One region of the Labrenzia sp. ATLA3 genome, then DNA from elsewhere that is predicted to be linked to it. Evidence: riboswitches for the same ligand, from Rfam matches in the RefSeq annotation. Region 1 holds a riboswitch; the other holds the start of a gene.

The links. A riboswitch is a leader RNA that binds a small molecule or an ion and turns the genes downstream of it on or off. The one in region 1 is predicted to bind thiamine pyrophosphate.
Region 2: linked by a shared signal. The riboswitch ahead of thiO (glycine oxidase ThiO) and the one ahead of thiM (hydroxyethylthiazole kinase) in region 1 are both predicted to bind thiamine pyrophosphate.

The regions. Positions count from the first base shown of each region.
Region 1 is NZ_JBXUKV010000004.1:558,432-565,950, forward strand. It holds gene AC2A6O_RS14075 (OmpP1/FadL family transporter) at 1-119, opposite strand, end outside; gene AC2A6O_RS14080 (TRAP transporter substrate-binding protein) at 784-1,890, opposite strand; gene thiD (bifunctional hydroxymethylpyrimidine kinase/phosphomethylpyrimidine kinase) at 1,892-2,698, opposite strand; gene thiM (hydroxyethylthiazole kinase) at 2,736-3,509, opposite strand; TPP riboswitch at 3,578-3,688, opposite strand; gene AC2A6O_RS14095 (Lrp/AsnC ligand binding domain-containing protein) at 3,896-4,132, shown strand; gene AC2A6O_RS14100 (hypothetical protein) at 4,154-4,561, shown strand; gene AC2A6O_RS14105 (DMT family transporter) at 4,796-5,797, opposite strand; gene sbmA (peptide antibiotic transporter SbmA) at 6,081-7,343, opposite strand.
Region 2 is NZ_JBXUKV010000001.1:341,236-348,754, reverse strand. It holds gene AC2A6O_RS01560 (DMT family transporter) at 1-126, shown strand, start outside; gene AC2A6O_RS01555 (ROK family protein) at 293-1,186, opposite strand; gene AC2A6O_RS01550 (class II aldolase/adducin family protein) at 1,189-1,896, opposite strand; gene AC2A6O_RS01545 (DUF6030 family protein) at 2,197-3,042, shown strand; gene AC2A6O_RS01540 (pirin family protein) at 3,020-3,946, opposite strand; gene AC2A6O_RS01535 (P-loop NTPase family protein) at 4,105-4,617, shown strand; TPP riboswitch at 4,665-4,785, shown strand; gene thiO (glycine oxidase ThiO) at 4,947-5,924, shown strand; gene thiS (sulfur carrier protein ThiS) at 5,908-6,105, shown strand; gene AC2A6O_RS01520 (thiazole synthase) at 6,111-6,884, shown strand; gene AC2A6O_RS01515 (thiamine phosphate synthase) at 6,881-7,486, shown strand; gene AC2A6O_RS01510 (LysR family transcriptional regulator) at 7,514-7,519, opposite strand, start outside.

The DNA.
Region 1 (7,519 bases):
CAGAACATCGAGGAGATGGACTCACCCGTCGTTCCGTTCCCTGCGAAAGACATCCCCTGGTAATAAGCGCTTTGTTCTCTCAGCGCGAAACCGCCAGCGAAGGCCGAACTTGCAATCATTGATAGAGCTACTGCTGTTGAAGCAAGTAGAACTGTTTTCTTGTTTACCCACGGCATTGAGTTTCCTCCCATCCCCTAGCCCCCGGATGAATGATGACTACCTGAGACAGGATTTTAGGAGAACGCCGTTCGTTTCAACCGAATATTTACGTCAGTTCTGCGAACAGTTTTTCATGCTGCAATGCGAAATAAGCAGAATTTTTCACAGAGAATGCTGCCTCGATGGTCAAAACACTTCAAAAAGGACAAGTTAAGAGTCTGTTCGTTATCCAAACGACACACACCCAAACATTTGCCCAAAAAATAGGCAGCTCAGATATCAGTTTCCCATAACGTAATTTAACGCTGCATGGTTGCGGCTTTGCCACAGATCTCGCAACGGAACGCGAAGGATTTGTAGGACAAACCCTTTGGTGCTCCTTGGTAAAATCACCAATCAGCTTCCTTAGCGGAAACAGGACCATGCAGACTCAGTTCCGCAATTTTTTGCTCCGAAAACACTTTTAGTCAGGAAATTTTCCAGCGTGCAGCCCCTTCGTTTCGCCCGGAAGTGTTCGCTTTGCGGTCCGCTGGTTTCAAACTGCCAATCGGTCGAGTGTACCAGCCCGCAAGGAGATCGGCTGCGGACAGGACCGGTGTTCAGCCCGCAGCACTGGCAAGAAAGTTAGCCGTCCCGGGCTTCCATGAACCGGCGCATGGCGACATCGCTCCAGGGAGCCAGACGGGACCGGGCAGCGATGTGGCTATCGTAGATCCTCTGACTGAGCGCATCCTTGCTTGCAAATTCGGCCAGCACCTCGGCAGAGGTCGCCCGCAGCGCCTCCAGCACATCATCCGGATAGGGGCGAACAACGACGCCGTCTTCCTCCTGCAACAGCTGCAGCGCGCCCGCATTTTCCCAATCGCTTTCGGCAAGCGACCGGCCGTTTTCGGCTTTGCAGGCTTCCAGAATGATCGCGCGAAGGTCTTCCGGCAGACCTTCCAGCGCCACTGTGTTGAAGATCGCTTCACCGGTTCCGTTGGGCTCATGAAACCCGGGCGTATAGTAGGACTTGGCAGCTTTCTGGAAGCCCATTGCACGGTCCGACCATGGCCCCAGGAATTCCGTGGCATCCAGCACCCCGCTGTCCAGCGCCTGGAACAGCTCGCCGGGTGGCAGACTGATAGGCGTTGCCCCAAGCCTGCGCATCACTTCGCCGCCAAGACCCGGCATGCGGATCTTCAGCCCCTTGAGATCGTCCAGCGTGTTGATCTCGCGCTTGAACCAGCCCCCCATCTGAACGCCGGTATTTCCGGCCATGACGGGCCGTAGCCCGAAGGGAGCATAAAGCTCGTCCCAGAGCGCCTGACCGCCCCCCTGTTCGATCCAGGTAATGTGTTCATGCGGCAGCAGGCCGAACGGGATGGCCGTGAAATAGACCGAGGCCGGGATCTTGCCCTGCCAGAAAAACGAGGCCGTATGCGCCATCTGCGCCGTACCCGCGGAAACTGCCTCGAACACGCCCAGCGCCGGCACCAGTTCACCGGCTGCGTAAAGCCGGATGCGCAGCCGTCCTCCGGACATAAGTTCGATCCTGTCCGCAATGCGCTGCGCCGTCATCCCGGGACCCGGCAGGTTTTTCGGCCAGGATGTCACCATCTTCCATTCCAGCGTCGCCTGTTCCTGCGCCAGCGCAGGGGCAGCCAATGCGCTGGCTCCGACGGCGGCGGATGCCCCCAGAAGCCCTCTGCGACTGATCCGTCCGGTTTCGGTCTTTGGCTGACTGGTCATCTCACTTGCTCCAGAACGCGTGGAAATGATGAACGGGGCCATGACCACTGCCGATGTGCAATTCATCGGCGGCGGCGATTGCGGCCTGAATATAGGATTTGGCGGACCGTACGGCCGCTTCCATGTCCTGCCCCTTGGCAAGTCCCGCGGCTATGGCCGACGACAGCGTACAGCCGGTTCCGTGGGTGTTGTCGGTCTTGACCCTGTCGGACCGGAGCCAGATCGCATTGCCTTCACGGTCCAGCAGCAGGTCCGCACTTTGCGCGCCGGCCCCGTGCCCGCCCTTGAGCAGAACCGAGTTGGCTCCGAGGCCGAGAAGACGCTCTGCCTGTGTGTGCATCTGCGTTTCGTCTGCCGCCACATCGGCCTGCAACATGCGGGCAGCTTCATGCAGGTTCGGTGTCACGATGTCGGCCAGCGGCAGCAACAGGGTGATCAACGTGTCCACGGCACTGTCCGCCAACAGGGGATCCCCGGATGCGGCAACCATCACAGGATCAAGCACCACTGTGCCCGTCTCGAGCGTCTGCAGCCCTTCCGCCACGGCCTCGATCGTATCGACCTTCGACAGCATGCCGATCTTGGTTGCCTTGACGGTCAGGTCGGTGAAGACTGCGGTCATCTGGGCGCGGACGAAATCCGGCGGCACATCGTGAATGGCGCTGACACCCAGCGTGTTCTGCGCTGTTAGTGCCGCAATGACGCTCGCGCCATAGACACCATTGGCGGAGAAGGTCTTGAGATCCGCCTGAATACCGGCTCCGCCGCCGGAATCCGATCCTGCAATGGTCACCGCGATTGCGGTCATGAAAGCCTCCAGAATGTAAAATGACGGCAAGCGCGCATCAGCCGGTCTTGAGACGGGTTTCAATGTCGCGGTCGGTCAGTGAATAGAGCGCGTCGAGCAATTCCGGCACGAGACTGCCCGGCCCGGCCGACTGGCCCGCGGCAATTTCGCCGGCAATGTTAAAGACGGACAGTCCGCAAGCGGCGGCCAACGCCCGGTCGTTTTCGACACTCAGGAACGCTGCCAGAACCGCACCACCAGCACAGCCGGTGGCCGTCACGCGCGACATCAGCGGATCACCGTTGCGCAGCAGGAAGTCTTCACCCCGGCTTTCGATCCTGTCCTCCGGGCCGGTCACGGCAAAAACCGTTCCCGCCTCTATCAGGTTATCGACATCCGCCCGATCCGGCAAAAGCGCGGCAAGTTCATCCGAATTCAGCCGCACCAGATCCGGTTTCGGCTCCAGAAGCTCACGCGCAAAGGCACAGCGAACGGGGGACCGGTTGACGAAAACCGGATCGACACAGACCGGCCGGCCGGCCTTCCTGGCAGCTTCGATGGCAAGCGGGATGGCCGCGCGGCGTTCCTCGTCGAGCGTGCCGAGGTTCACCAGCAGCGCGTCGGCGCCGCCAGCAAAGGCGGCAACTTCCTCCCGCGCGATCGTCATGGAAGGGATGGCGCCAAGTGCCAGCAGCACATTGGCAGTGAAATTCTGCGCGACAGCGTTGGTTATAGCGTGAACACGCGGCGTTTTCTGCCGCACTCGCTCCAGCATGGTGAAGACAAGTTCAGCGCTCAACGCCTGCGTGGAAGCGGCGACGGACAGGCTCATAACGGCTCTCCTGTGACGGAAAACCCATTGCCGGTATTCCGGAAAAGACGTGTTGCGGGAAGTGGTGTTTGCATCATGATCTCAAATCCCTCCGCCGGTATCAGCCGGATCAGGTTCAAGGAGTTGGCAAGCCGCCTCTCAGCCCGAACCTGAATGGCCGGGCACCCCCATGAGATGTTTGCACTGCTAACAAGCTGGCAGCGCGATTGCAAGACCCGGCATGTGCAGAGCCGCCACTCCGCAATTGACTGGCGCAAGGAGATGGGCGATGTCCTAGTCTACTTTTTGTGAATCTGTCGCCCGGCCCTTTTTCGAAACCGAACGGCCCGGTGAACGGTTCAGGTGACACGCTCACCCACTTCAAACCCCAACTGCCGGAGCGCCCCATGGTACCGTTTTTCGTGATGATCAAATGCCAGTTGGGCAAGACCTATCAGGTTGCCAACGCAATTGCGGACGCTGAAATTGCGTCCGAAGTCTATTCGACCTCCGGCGACTACGATCTCCTGGTGAAATTCTATGTCGAGGACGGTTCGGACATCGGTCATTTCGTGAACGAGAAGGTCCATCCGATCGACGGCATTCAGGACACCAAAACCATCATAACCTTCAAAGCTTTCTAAGGTCAGACCCGGACAATTTCCATGCAGCTTCTTAAATCCGCAGCCCTTTGCCTGAGCCTTGCTCTTGCCCCCCTCAGCACCACCGCATCCGCGCAAGGCATGCCGCCGGAGCAGATCAAGCAGATCCTGGACATGACCAAGGCCAACTGGGTGTCATTCCGCGACTGGCAGGGCCAGGAGCTGATCTATTTCACCCACCTGGAATCCTGGAAGTGCGGTATCGACTATGTCTTCTACGGACTGAACGACGGCCCGATTGACCAGGAATGGCAACTGGAAGCCTGTGATCCGGACAACCCCAACGTCGTGCTCAAGGAAAAACCGTACCTGGAACTTCCCGCCGGGTCGGCCCAGTCGATCAGCGTGCAGCTGATCTACAAGGACGGCACCAAGAGCGCGACCGAGCGGTTCGAGTACAAGCCGCAATAAGGCTGAATTAAGAAACCACCCGTATTCGCCGTCATTCCGGACAAGCGCAGTAAAGCTGCGCGCAGATCCGGAATCCAGCGCATCAGCGTGAGCGGAGCGAACTCTTTTCTATTCGTGTAATGCCGCGCCAAAGGCGCGAAATAAGTCTGGATTCCGGATCAGCGCTCGGCTTCGCCTCACTTGTCCGGAATGACTCAGGAAAGGCAGTGTGACCTGCCCTCTTGTCTCTCCCGCCTACGAACGCGACGGCGACGACGCCCGGCGGGCCTTGGTCCGGTCCAGGCCGAGCTTGTGTTCACGGTAGATGACGAAGATACCGGCGGCAATCACGATTGCCGCCCCCAGCACCACCGTCGGCAGCGGCGTTTCATTGAAGATCACCCAGCCGACAATGATCGCCCACAGCATGTTGACATAGTCGAACGGTGCAACGGTGGAGGCATCGGCAAAGCGGTAGCTCTGCGTGAGCAGGATCTGGCCGACACCGCCGGCAAGACCGATCAGCAACAGCAGCCCGGCCGTGGGCAGATCCGGCACGATCCAGGCCTGCCCCGGCAGCAGAAGACCAAGCGGCAGGGTGAGCAGAGACAGAAGCGAAGACATGCCTGCGAACCAGGTGACGATGGTTGACGTGCGCTCCGTCTCGCACAACTTGCGCACGGTGATCATGGCAAGCGCCGCAAAGCCTGCCCCCATCACGCCAATCAAGGCACCTATCATCGAATTGTTGTCTATTTCCGCGTCGCCCAGATGCGGCGACAACACCACCAGAATGCCGACAAAGCCGACACCGACCGCGCTCCAGCGATAGACCCGCACCTTTTCGCCAAGCAGCAGAAACGCCAGCACCACGACGAAAAGCGGCGAGGCAAAGCCGATGGCTGTCGCATCCGGCAGAGGCAGCAGGGACAGCGCGGTGAACCCGCAGACCATCGCCGTCAGCCCGACGGACGCCCGGGTGAGATGCCCCAGCGGGTTGCCTGTCTTGAAGGCAAGCCCCAGCTCCCGGCGCATCGCCACCATGATCAGCACCGGAAACAGGCCGAAGAAATTGCGTGCGAACACGAGCTCACCGATCGGCACCGTCTCGGCAGCGACCTTCAGCGCCGTTGCCATGACGAAGAACACCATGGTGGAGGCGACTTTAAGCGATATTCCGATAAGAGGTGCCTGCCGGGTCATCCCGGTGGGCGCCGGAGGTCCGGAGAAACGGGACTTCTGGCTCAAGAACGCCATAACAACTTCCAGGCCCGGCTTTTAAAAGAAAAATCCCACGGCGTACCGGTCCGAAAACCGTGGGAAGAACCAGTTCGACTGGCCCTTCAAGTGCAGCAGATCAAGAATTGTCCCGCGAATGGGATGCGATGAGGCGGCAGTGAGGTGAAGGGCCTTCAGTATTTGACCAAACGAGGCTTGCGGCAAGCCCAGTTGCAGAAAAATTGCCGCACACTCAAAAGAGCGGCGGCAATCCCTGATGTGTGAACGTTCCCGCTACAGAGGCCCGCTACACAGGTAAGCCTCAGAGCTTCGATTCTTTCTCCGCAACGATCTTTGCAAGCTCTTCCGGCGACATTCTCTCGTGTTCGGCAATCGAGACCTCAAAGCCCTTCAGACGTTTGTAGATGGACAGGAGTTCGATGATCGTCGTCCAGGAATTGACCAGGTACTGGAACGAATTCGACACCTGGCCGAAGGCGGTCAGGATCTGCTGCAGGATACCGTAGGTAATTGCGCCGGAGACAATGGTAGGAACGAGAATGAAATAGGTGAACAGGTTATCCGCCTGAAGGTAGATGCCTCGGGCCAGGTTGAAGTAAAGATAGTGGCGGTAAAGCCGGAAATAGTTCTTGCGAACGTTGGCGAACAGTTCCGTCAGCGTTATCGGCTGCGCCCTGTGCTCGTAGTCCTCTCCGTAGACCAGTTCCTTACGATAGGCCGCCTCAACACGCTGGTTGTGAAACTCCAGCCCTGGCAGCTTGATGCCGACAATCGCCAGCAGACCTGTGCCGAACAGCGACCACAAGATGACCGCCGTGAACAACGGGGCTGGAATGGCACCGACGATCGGCAGTTCGGAAACGTAGCTCGACAGGGACAGCAAGACGGGCAAAAAGGCGATCAATGTCATGACCGAGTCGATCATCGCGACCCCAAGCCCTTCCATGATCGCTGCAAACCGCATCGTATCTTCCTGAATACGCTGCGAGGCACCTTCGATATGGCGAACCTTCGACCACTTCTCGACATAGTAATCGTTCATCGCGGTGCGCCATCGGAAGACGTAATGGCTCACGAAAAACCGGGTAAAGACGTACAGGACGACCTGAAACGCCACGATCTGCACGAACACGATCATGAGCGAATAGAAGTCCCCCACCGTGACACCGTTGTTGCCCGGCAGCGCGTTCTGCAGCGTATCGCCAAAAGGTCTGCGCCAGTTGTTGATGGCGACCGAAACCTGAACGGAATAATAGGTCGAGAAAATGATCGCGGACGAGCCCCAGACAGACCAGATCTGCCAGCGGTGATTTCTGGCAAACATCCACCAGAAGCCGCCGAAAAGGACCGTACAGATGAAATAGTAGCAGTAGAACCAGATGAATTCTGGTGAAACGAAAAACCCTGCCCCCACGATCTCTTTGGGATTGGTCTCGGAAACACCGAAGCCGAGCGGGCCGCTCAACTCATCTGCGAAACCGTACCAGAATGCGACGGCAACGATGGTCCAGAGTACAGCCGAGGTGAAAAACAGCTTCGGCCTTGGAAAGAAGGATTGAAACACAGGCGACAGTCCTGTTCCTAGGGATCTACGATTCTCGCGCACCGATGAACAGCAAGATTGCGGCAAGAACCAGATTATTCATACGGTTATTTAAAAGAAACCACAGACACAATCGTGAGACCCCGGCTTTACCGGCGTCAACTTTCAGCCTGAAAGAAGAAAGGCGCCTCGAACGG
Region 2 (7,519 bases), on a different contig from region 1:
GGTCTTGGATATTTGGCCTTTGGTGAAGTGCCGAACGTTCCGAAATTGGCAGCTGTTGCTGCTGTCGGGATAGGGATTGTGCTCGTCAGCAGAGGGCGCGCCAGTGGAGCCAAAAAGACGAGCTGAGTTTTCAGCTGCTTGGAGACCGGTCCAGCAACCGAACGCCGGACCGGTTTTTAATCTTCGCGGCAACATGGCTTGGCCCTGGACTGAGACCCAAGCGTGACGTGCGGAACATGGCGAGAGCGGGAACGCTCATGGAAACGTCCCGGATCTCAGGTTCCGGTCAGGATCACTCCCAGAGCCAGGCGGCTCCCCGCACGCCTGAGCTATCGCCATGGGCAGCTTTGCGGATTGGTGTTTCGTAGGTGTCGGAGAAGATGTAAGGCTCCATGGCCGCCGGAAGGTCCGCATAAAGCTCATCGATGTTCGACATGCCTCCGCCCAGAACAAACACATCCGGGTCGAGAAGATTTGCAGACATGGCAAGGGCACGGGCGAGGCGGCTGACGTAGGCCTCGTAGACGGCAGTTGCCACTTCATCTCCGGAGCGTTTCAGCGCCATGATTTCGTGGCCCTTCAGCAGCGTGCCGGTTCTGTCCTTGTAATCGAGCTGAAAGCCGGTTCCCGAGCACCAGCGGTCGATGGCGCCCTTGTGGCCGATCCAGCTATCCGGACCGGGATACTCCTCCGGCTTCATCCAGGGAACGGTTATGGCGCCCCATTCACCGCCAATGCCATTGGCCCCGAGATGGGCTTTTGCGTCGATGGCAATGCCTGATCCACTACCTGTGCCGATAATGATGGCGTGTACGATATGAGCTCCAGCGCCCGCACCATCGGTCGCTTCAGAGACAGCGAGGCAGTTGGCATCGTTCTGGATGCGGACCGGACGTCCGAGGACCCTTTGCAAGTCCTTGTCCAGGGGCTTGCCGTTCATCCAGGTGGAATTGGCGTTCTTGACGAGGCCAGTCCTGGGGGACAGCGAACCAGGAATGCCGAGGCCGAGCGTTCCTGTCTGGCCGGTTGCCTGCTCCGCTGCCTCAACCAGCTTGCGGACGGCTTCCAGACACCCCTCGTAGTCGTCTCGGGGGGTGTCGACCCTTTGCCGGAACAATTCCTCGCCCTCGTTGGAGAGAGCGATGATTTCGATCTTGGTGCCACCCCAGTCAATTCCCAGCCGCATTTTCAGTCCACCCGTCTTGGCAATTCGAAGGCAGCCGTATGGCCGTCTTCAAGTTCGCTTGTTTGTTTCCCGTAGGTCTTGAACTTTTTCAAGATTGCGCTCATTTCCTCGGCGTCCAGTATCACGGGGTCACCGAGTGTCAGAGCCGACAGATACTGATCCGCCAGATCTTCCACGCCTTCCGCCGTCGCAAGAGCCTTTTGCAACGTCGCCCCTCCGGCGATCTGTCCGTGGTTCGCAAGCAGACAGGCGCTCCTGTCTCCAAGGGCGGCAATCATCGCCTCTGACAGGGCTTTCGTGCCGAAGGTGGCATACTGCGCACAGTCGATGCGGTCACCGCCGGCAAGCGCGACCATGTAATGGAACGCGGGAATGCCGCGCCGATGACACGACAGGGCAGTGGCGCGCGGACTGTGGCAATGGACCACCGCCCCGCAGTCCGGCTTCGCCAGATAGAAATCGAGATGCATACGCCACTCGGAAGACGGCAGCGTCTCACCACGGTAGCAGCCGTCCCAATCCAGCGGAACGATCATGTCTTCGGTCAGATTTTCGTAAGGTGTGCCCGACGGCGTCACCAAAAAACCGGATTCGGTGCGTGCACTAACATTTCCAGAGGTGCCTTTCGTCAGTCCAAGACGCGGCAAGGCGCGGGCGGTCTCGATGATCGCGCGGCGCAGGTCAGACGTATCGCCTGGAAAGGTGGGCATTCAGGGCCTCATTGGTTCTGTTTCGGCCGCAAGCATATCGTTTTGCAGCGCCGCCGTGGAAGCGGGGCTTAGATGACAGGTATCCGGTTGCCTTTTCAAGGTATTGGTTTGATAAATCCCGAGCCTTCGACCAGAGGGTTGAAGAACGCGGTGTTAAGGGACTGAATGGCTGGATTCGCACACAAGCTCAGGCATTTGTTTGGATCGGCTGCAGCGCCAGCAGGCCGGACAGGGCGGGGTGGGCAATCCAGACCGAGGCCCGGACCTCGTTCCAAGGGGCCGCGCTGGGCAGAGCCGGACATGGAAATGCTGCCTGAAGAGGGCAAGCCCGACAAGCATGGTGGCCTGCCGCCGCGCGCTGCCAGATCTCAGAGCCGCTCTCACGTGACACCCTATTACATTTGGGGAACACTGGCGCTTCTGGCGGCAGGGTTTGCCGGTGGCGGTCTGTTTCTGCACCTTGCTCAGCTGAAGGGGGAAGACAGCGTTGTCACAGCTCCTCTGATGCCGGATCCATTGTCGTCCTTGCAGACGCCGGCCCGGGAAGTCTTGCTGGCGCCGGAACCGGAACTGTCTGCGGAGCTGAAGCGCAGCTTTCTGGGGAAGCCTGATCAGCTCTGTGACGAGTTAAGGTCGCTGGGGCTGGGAAATCCGGGTTGGCGCCGGGCGCCCTTCAGCAAGGACCGTTGGCAATGTGCGTCGGACCTGGTGCCCTTGACCACGCCGAGCGTCGACTATGGCTCGACAACACTCTTCTTCCTGCTTCGCGGTCCTTCGGAAAACAGCATCGACTATTTGCGGCTGAAACTGGTGGTGGAGGATCCGCGCCAGATACAGATCGGACTGGATGCTGTCTGGCTGGTGATCGACGCTCTGGCGCTACGTTACGGCTGGACGGTGCCGGAAGTTTTTCGCGAGGCCGTTTCCGGGTTCAGGCAACTGGAAACAACCCACAGGGGCGTAAGGTTGTCGGTATCGCCGGAAGATCCTGATCTGACGGGTGACCCGTTGGCACGCCAGCGGCTGAACATCATTCTGGACTTTGGCGAGCCGGATCTGATCCGTCCCGCCGATCGGTTTGAAAAAGCACCGCCTCTTGAAAGCGGCTGGAGCGTCAAGGCCCCTAACGCTCAGGCAGCGGAATGAATTCTTCCGCGTCGCCCGGAACCGTATCGAACCGTCCCAGCCGCCAATCTTCCTTGGCCTGCTCGATGCGTTCTTTTGATGAAGACACGAAGTTCCACCAGATATAACGCCGGCCATCCATCGGTTCGCCGCCAAGCACGACAAAACGGGCGGGCAGGGGGGATGCGTTTTCGATCACCAGATGATCGCCAGGTTTGAACACCAGAAGCTGCGCCGGATCGAAACTCTGGCCTGCGATGGTAATCTGGCCCGAAACGGTATAGAGGCCGCGTTCTTCCCACCCCGCATCGAGCGGGATCCTGGCTCCCGGTTCCAGCGTTATATCCGCATAGAACATGTCGGAGGCTGTCTTCACCGGCGCCTTGTGACCATAGAGCTCACCAGCAATAAGCCTGACCGACGCGCCCTTGTCGGAAAACTCCGGCTGTTCGTCAGTGCCGTGATGCTGGAAGGTCGGGTCTGTCTCTTCCAGATGTTTGGGGAGGGCAACCCAGCTCTGCAGGCCGAACAGGGGGCGTTTTTCCTGAAGCCGTTCCGGGCGTTCGCGTTCGGAATGAACGATGCCCTTGCCCGCGCTCATCCAGTTCAGAGCGCCGGGGGCTATTGCGATCTGCGTCCCGAGGCTGTCACGGTGGTACATCTCGCCTTCAAAGAGATAGGTCACGGTCGCCAGTCCGATATGGGGATGCGGTCGCACGTCAATGCCGCCGCCAACCAGCAGTTCTGCCGGTCCCATCTGGTCGAAGAAGATGAACGGGCCAACCATCCGACGTCTGGCAGAAGGCAGAGCGCGCCTGACCGAAAATCCGCCGAGATCGGAGGTCCGCGGTACGATGATCGTTTCGATCGGGTCACAGCTTGCAGCATTTCCCGGCACGGGATCAGGGCTATTCAACCAGCTCATCTGCCTCTCCATCAAACAACAGGGCGTCTTGCGGAGTAGATAGGCACTGACAAGCTGAAGTGTCCATTGAACAGTCTGTTTCGGGTTTTCATCTCCGGCACGATCTGTATAACGGCCAGCCCTTCCTTGCTTCTCTTTGGTGCGTCATGAAACGTGTGATGATTGTTGGAGGCCCGGGTTCGGGCAAAAGCACGCTCGCCGTTGCCCTTTGCCAGAAAACCGGACTGCCGGTCTACCATATGGACAAGATCCACTACCGGTCCGGTTGGAATGAACGGACGCGGCAGGAAAAGGACCAGATGACTCATGAGGTTCATCTGAAGGAGGCGTGGATCTTCGAAGGCGGCCATTCAAGCACCTACGCGGAACGTGTCGAGCGCGCCGATACGTTCATCTGGTTGGACTTTCCGGTCTCGCGCCGCATTTTTCGGGTGGTGAAGCGGTCCGTGCAATACCACGGACAGAGCCGGCCAGATCTGGCGGAAGGCTGCCCGGAGCAGTTCAACTGGCAAACCGTCGAATTCCTGAGGTTCATATGGCGAACCAGACACTCGGCCAGAGCCAAGCTGGAGCGCATCTACCGCGAACCTCCGCATCATCTGACAGTCTACCGTCTACGCACCCTTGCAGAGATCAACGACTTTCTGGACGGATGTCAGGAACGAAGCTGAAGATCTATTCGGTCTCTTGACAGTTACACCCGACGAGCGGCACAACAGACGCTCACCCGGGGGGCCTCGACAAGAGGCTGAGATACTGCTGGCGCGATTGCGCAGTGCAGGGACCCGACGAACCTGATCCAGGTCATGCTGGCGAAGGGAAGGTGCTCTCGGCCAAGTGCAATTGCCACCGCAATGCGACCACCCCGGCCACCTTTCCAAGCTGACTGTCCGAAGTGCGGGGCTGTTCCGGTCCTTGCGGAGAAGCGTTGAATGCAGGCGGTCTACCAGACATTCCGCGATGGCGAACGATTGACGTTCTCCCTGGCAAGAGAGGCGGGATGAAGGTCGGTATCAAAGGCGCCGGAGTTGCCGGTCTGGCTCTGGCGCATGAGCTTGTCTCGCGCGGTGTGCAAGTTGAGCTGCTGGAAAAGAACGGGGATCTGTCCGCCAGTGCCTCCTGGCTTGCTGGCGGTATGCTGGCGCCCTGGTGCGAGCGGGAGAGTGCCGAGGAAGTTGTTCTGCGGCTCGGGCAAACATCTATCGGCTGGTGGAGCAAGGCTCTGCCAGGGCAGGTCAGGCACAACGGGACACTGGTTGTTGCCGCGCCGCGCGATGCTGGTGAACTCAACCGGTTTGCATCTCGTACCAGTGGCTTTACATGGCTCGACAGTGACGCGCTGGGCACACTCGAGCCGGACCTTGCAGGCCGATTTGCAAAGGGACTTCATTTTGCCGCGGAAGCCCATCTCGATCCTCGGCAAGCTCTCACGGCGTTGCTGGCAAAAGTGTCTGCAAGCGGTGCAGAGGCCAGTTTTAAGACCGAGCACTTTGCTTCGGCAACCGATCTTGTCGCCGATTGTACCGGCATGGCTGCGCCCGATCCGCACCTGCGGCCCGTTCGCGGTGAAATGCTGCTGCTCCACGCGCCGGATGTCTCACTTTCGCGGCCTGTGCGTTTTCTGCACCCGCGCATCCCGGTCTATGTCGTGCCGCGTGACAACGGGGTCTTCATGGTCGGGGCGACCATGATTGAAAGCGGCGACCGGGAGGCGGTCAGTGTTCGGTCGACCATGGAACTCCTCAATGCCGCCTACGGCCTGCATCCGGGCTTTGCGGAGGCAAAGATCATCGAGACCGGGGCGGGCCTGCGCCCGGCCTATCCCGACAATCTTCCTCGCGTCACGCTTTCCGGCAACACGTTGTCACTGAACGGATTTTACAGGCACGGCTTTCTGCTTGCCCCGCATTTTGCCATGGAGGCAGCAGACAGGATCGTGCAACATCTTCAGGAGAAGTCCCTTGAAGCTAACCATTAACGGCGTACCTCAGGAAGTTGCCAGCGCGACGCTGGCAGCGCTTCTGGATGAGCTGGCCTATGACCATGAGTTTCTGGCCACGGCGCGCAACGGCGATCTGGTGTGCGCAGAAAAACGGGGCGATTGCGTCCTTGAGGCGGGAGACCGGATCGAGATCCTGTCACCGATGCAGGGAGGCTGACGATCATGTTTGAAGTTTATGGGGAACCGTTCGCATCGCGTTTTCTGCTCGGAACGGCGCAATATCCTTCACCGCAAATCCTGGCGGATGCGGTGAGGGCATCGGGTGCAGAAATTCTGACCGTGTCTCTGCGGCGTGAAACGGCGGGAAGTGGCACAGGTGGCAGGTTCTGGGATCTGATCCGGGAATTGAACGTCAAGGTACTGCCCAACACAGCCGGATGTCATTCGGTGAAGGAAGCTGTTACGACCGCAAGGATGGCGCGGGACCTTTTTCGCACCGACTGGATCAAGCTGGAAGTAATCGGCCATCACGACAGCCTGCAGCCGGATGTCTTTGGCCTTGTGGAGGCGGCAAGCATCCTGAGCGATGACGGCTTCAAGGTGTTTCCCTATACGACAGACGATATTGTCGTCGGCGAACGGCTGGTTGAGGCGGGCTGTCAGGTGTTGATGCCCTGGTGCGCGCCGATCGGTTCGGCGAAAGGGCCGGTCAATCTGGATGCCCTTCGTGCTTACCGCAGCCATTTCAGCGGCGTTCCTCTTGTCGTGGATGCCGGTCTCGGCCGGCCGTCTCACGCGGCCGCTGTTCTAGAACTCGGTTTCGATGCAGTGCTGTTGAATACGGCTGTCGCAAAGGCCGGACATCCAGTCGCCATGGCAAAGGCCTTTGCGATGGCAATCGAGGCCGGACGACTGGCCTGTGAAGCCCAACCCCTGGAACCTCGCGACATGGCGGTTCCTTCTACCCCGGTTCTTGGAATGGCGGTGTTTGAATGAAACTCGATCCTTTTTATCCCATCGTTGACAGTTCCGACTGGATCGCGCGGCTGGTGCCGCTTGGCATCAAACTGGTTCAACTGCGGATCAAGGACGCAAGCGAAGACATCCTGCGCAAGGAAATCGCAGCTTCCAGAAGCGTTTGCGTGAACCACGGTTGCCAACTTGTCGTCAACGACTATTGGCAACTCGCGATCGAAGAGGGCTGCGATTTTGTCCATCTTGGTCAGGAAGACCTTGCCGACGCCGACGTTGCAGCCATTTGCAAAGCCGGTTTGAAACTTGGCGTGTCGACCCATGACGGCGAAGAGCTGCAAACAGCTCTTGCTACCGAGCCCGATTATGTCGCGCTCGGGCCCGTCTATCCGACGATCTTGAAAGAGCTCAAATGGGCACCGCAAGGCCTTGAAAAGATCGGCCGGTGGAAGCAGCAGATCGGCAGCCTTCCTCTGGTGGCCATTGGTGGCCTCAACCCGGAGCGTCTTCCTGGCGTGTTCGAAAATGGTGCGGATATCGCAGCCGTCGCCACTGACATCACGCGCAACGCCGATCCGGAAGCGCGCACGAGGGAATGGATTGAGGCGACGCAGCGCTGGCGCTAGCGGTCCTGCTTTCCGCTCTGATATTTGCTATCC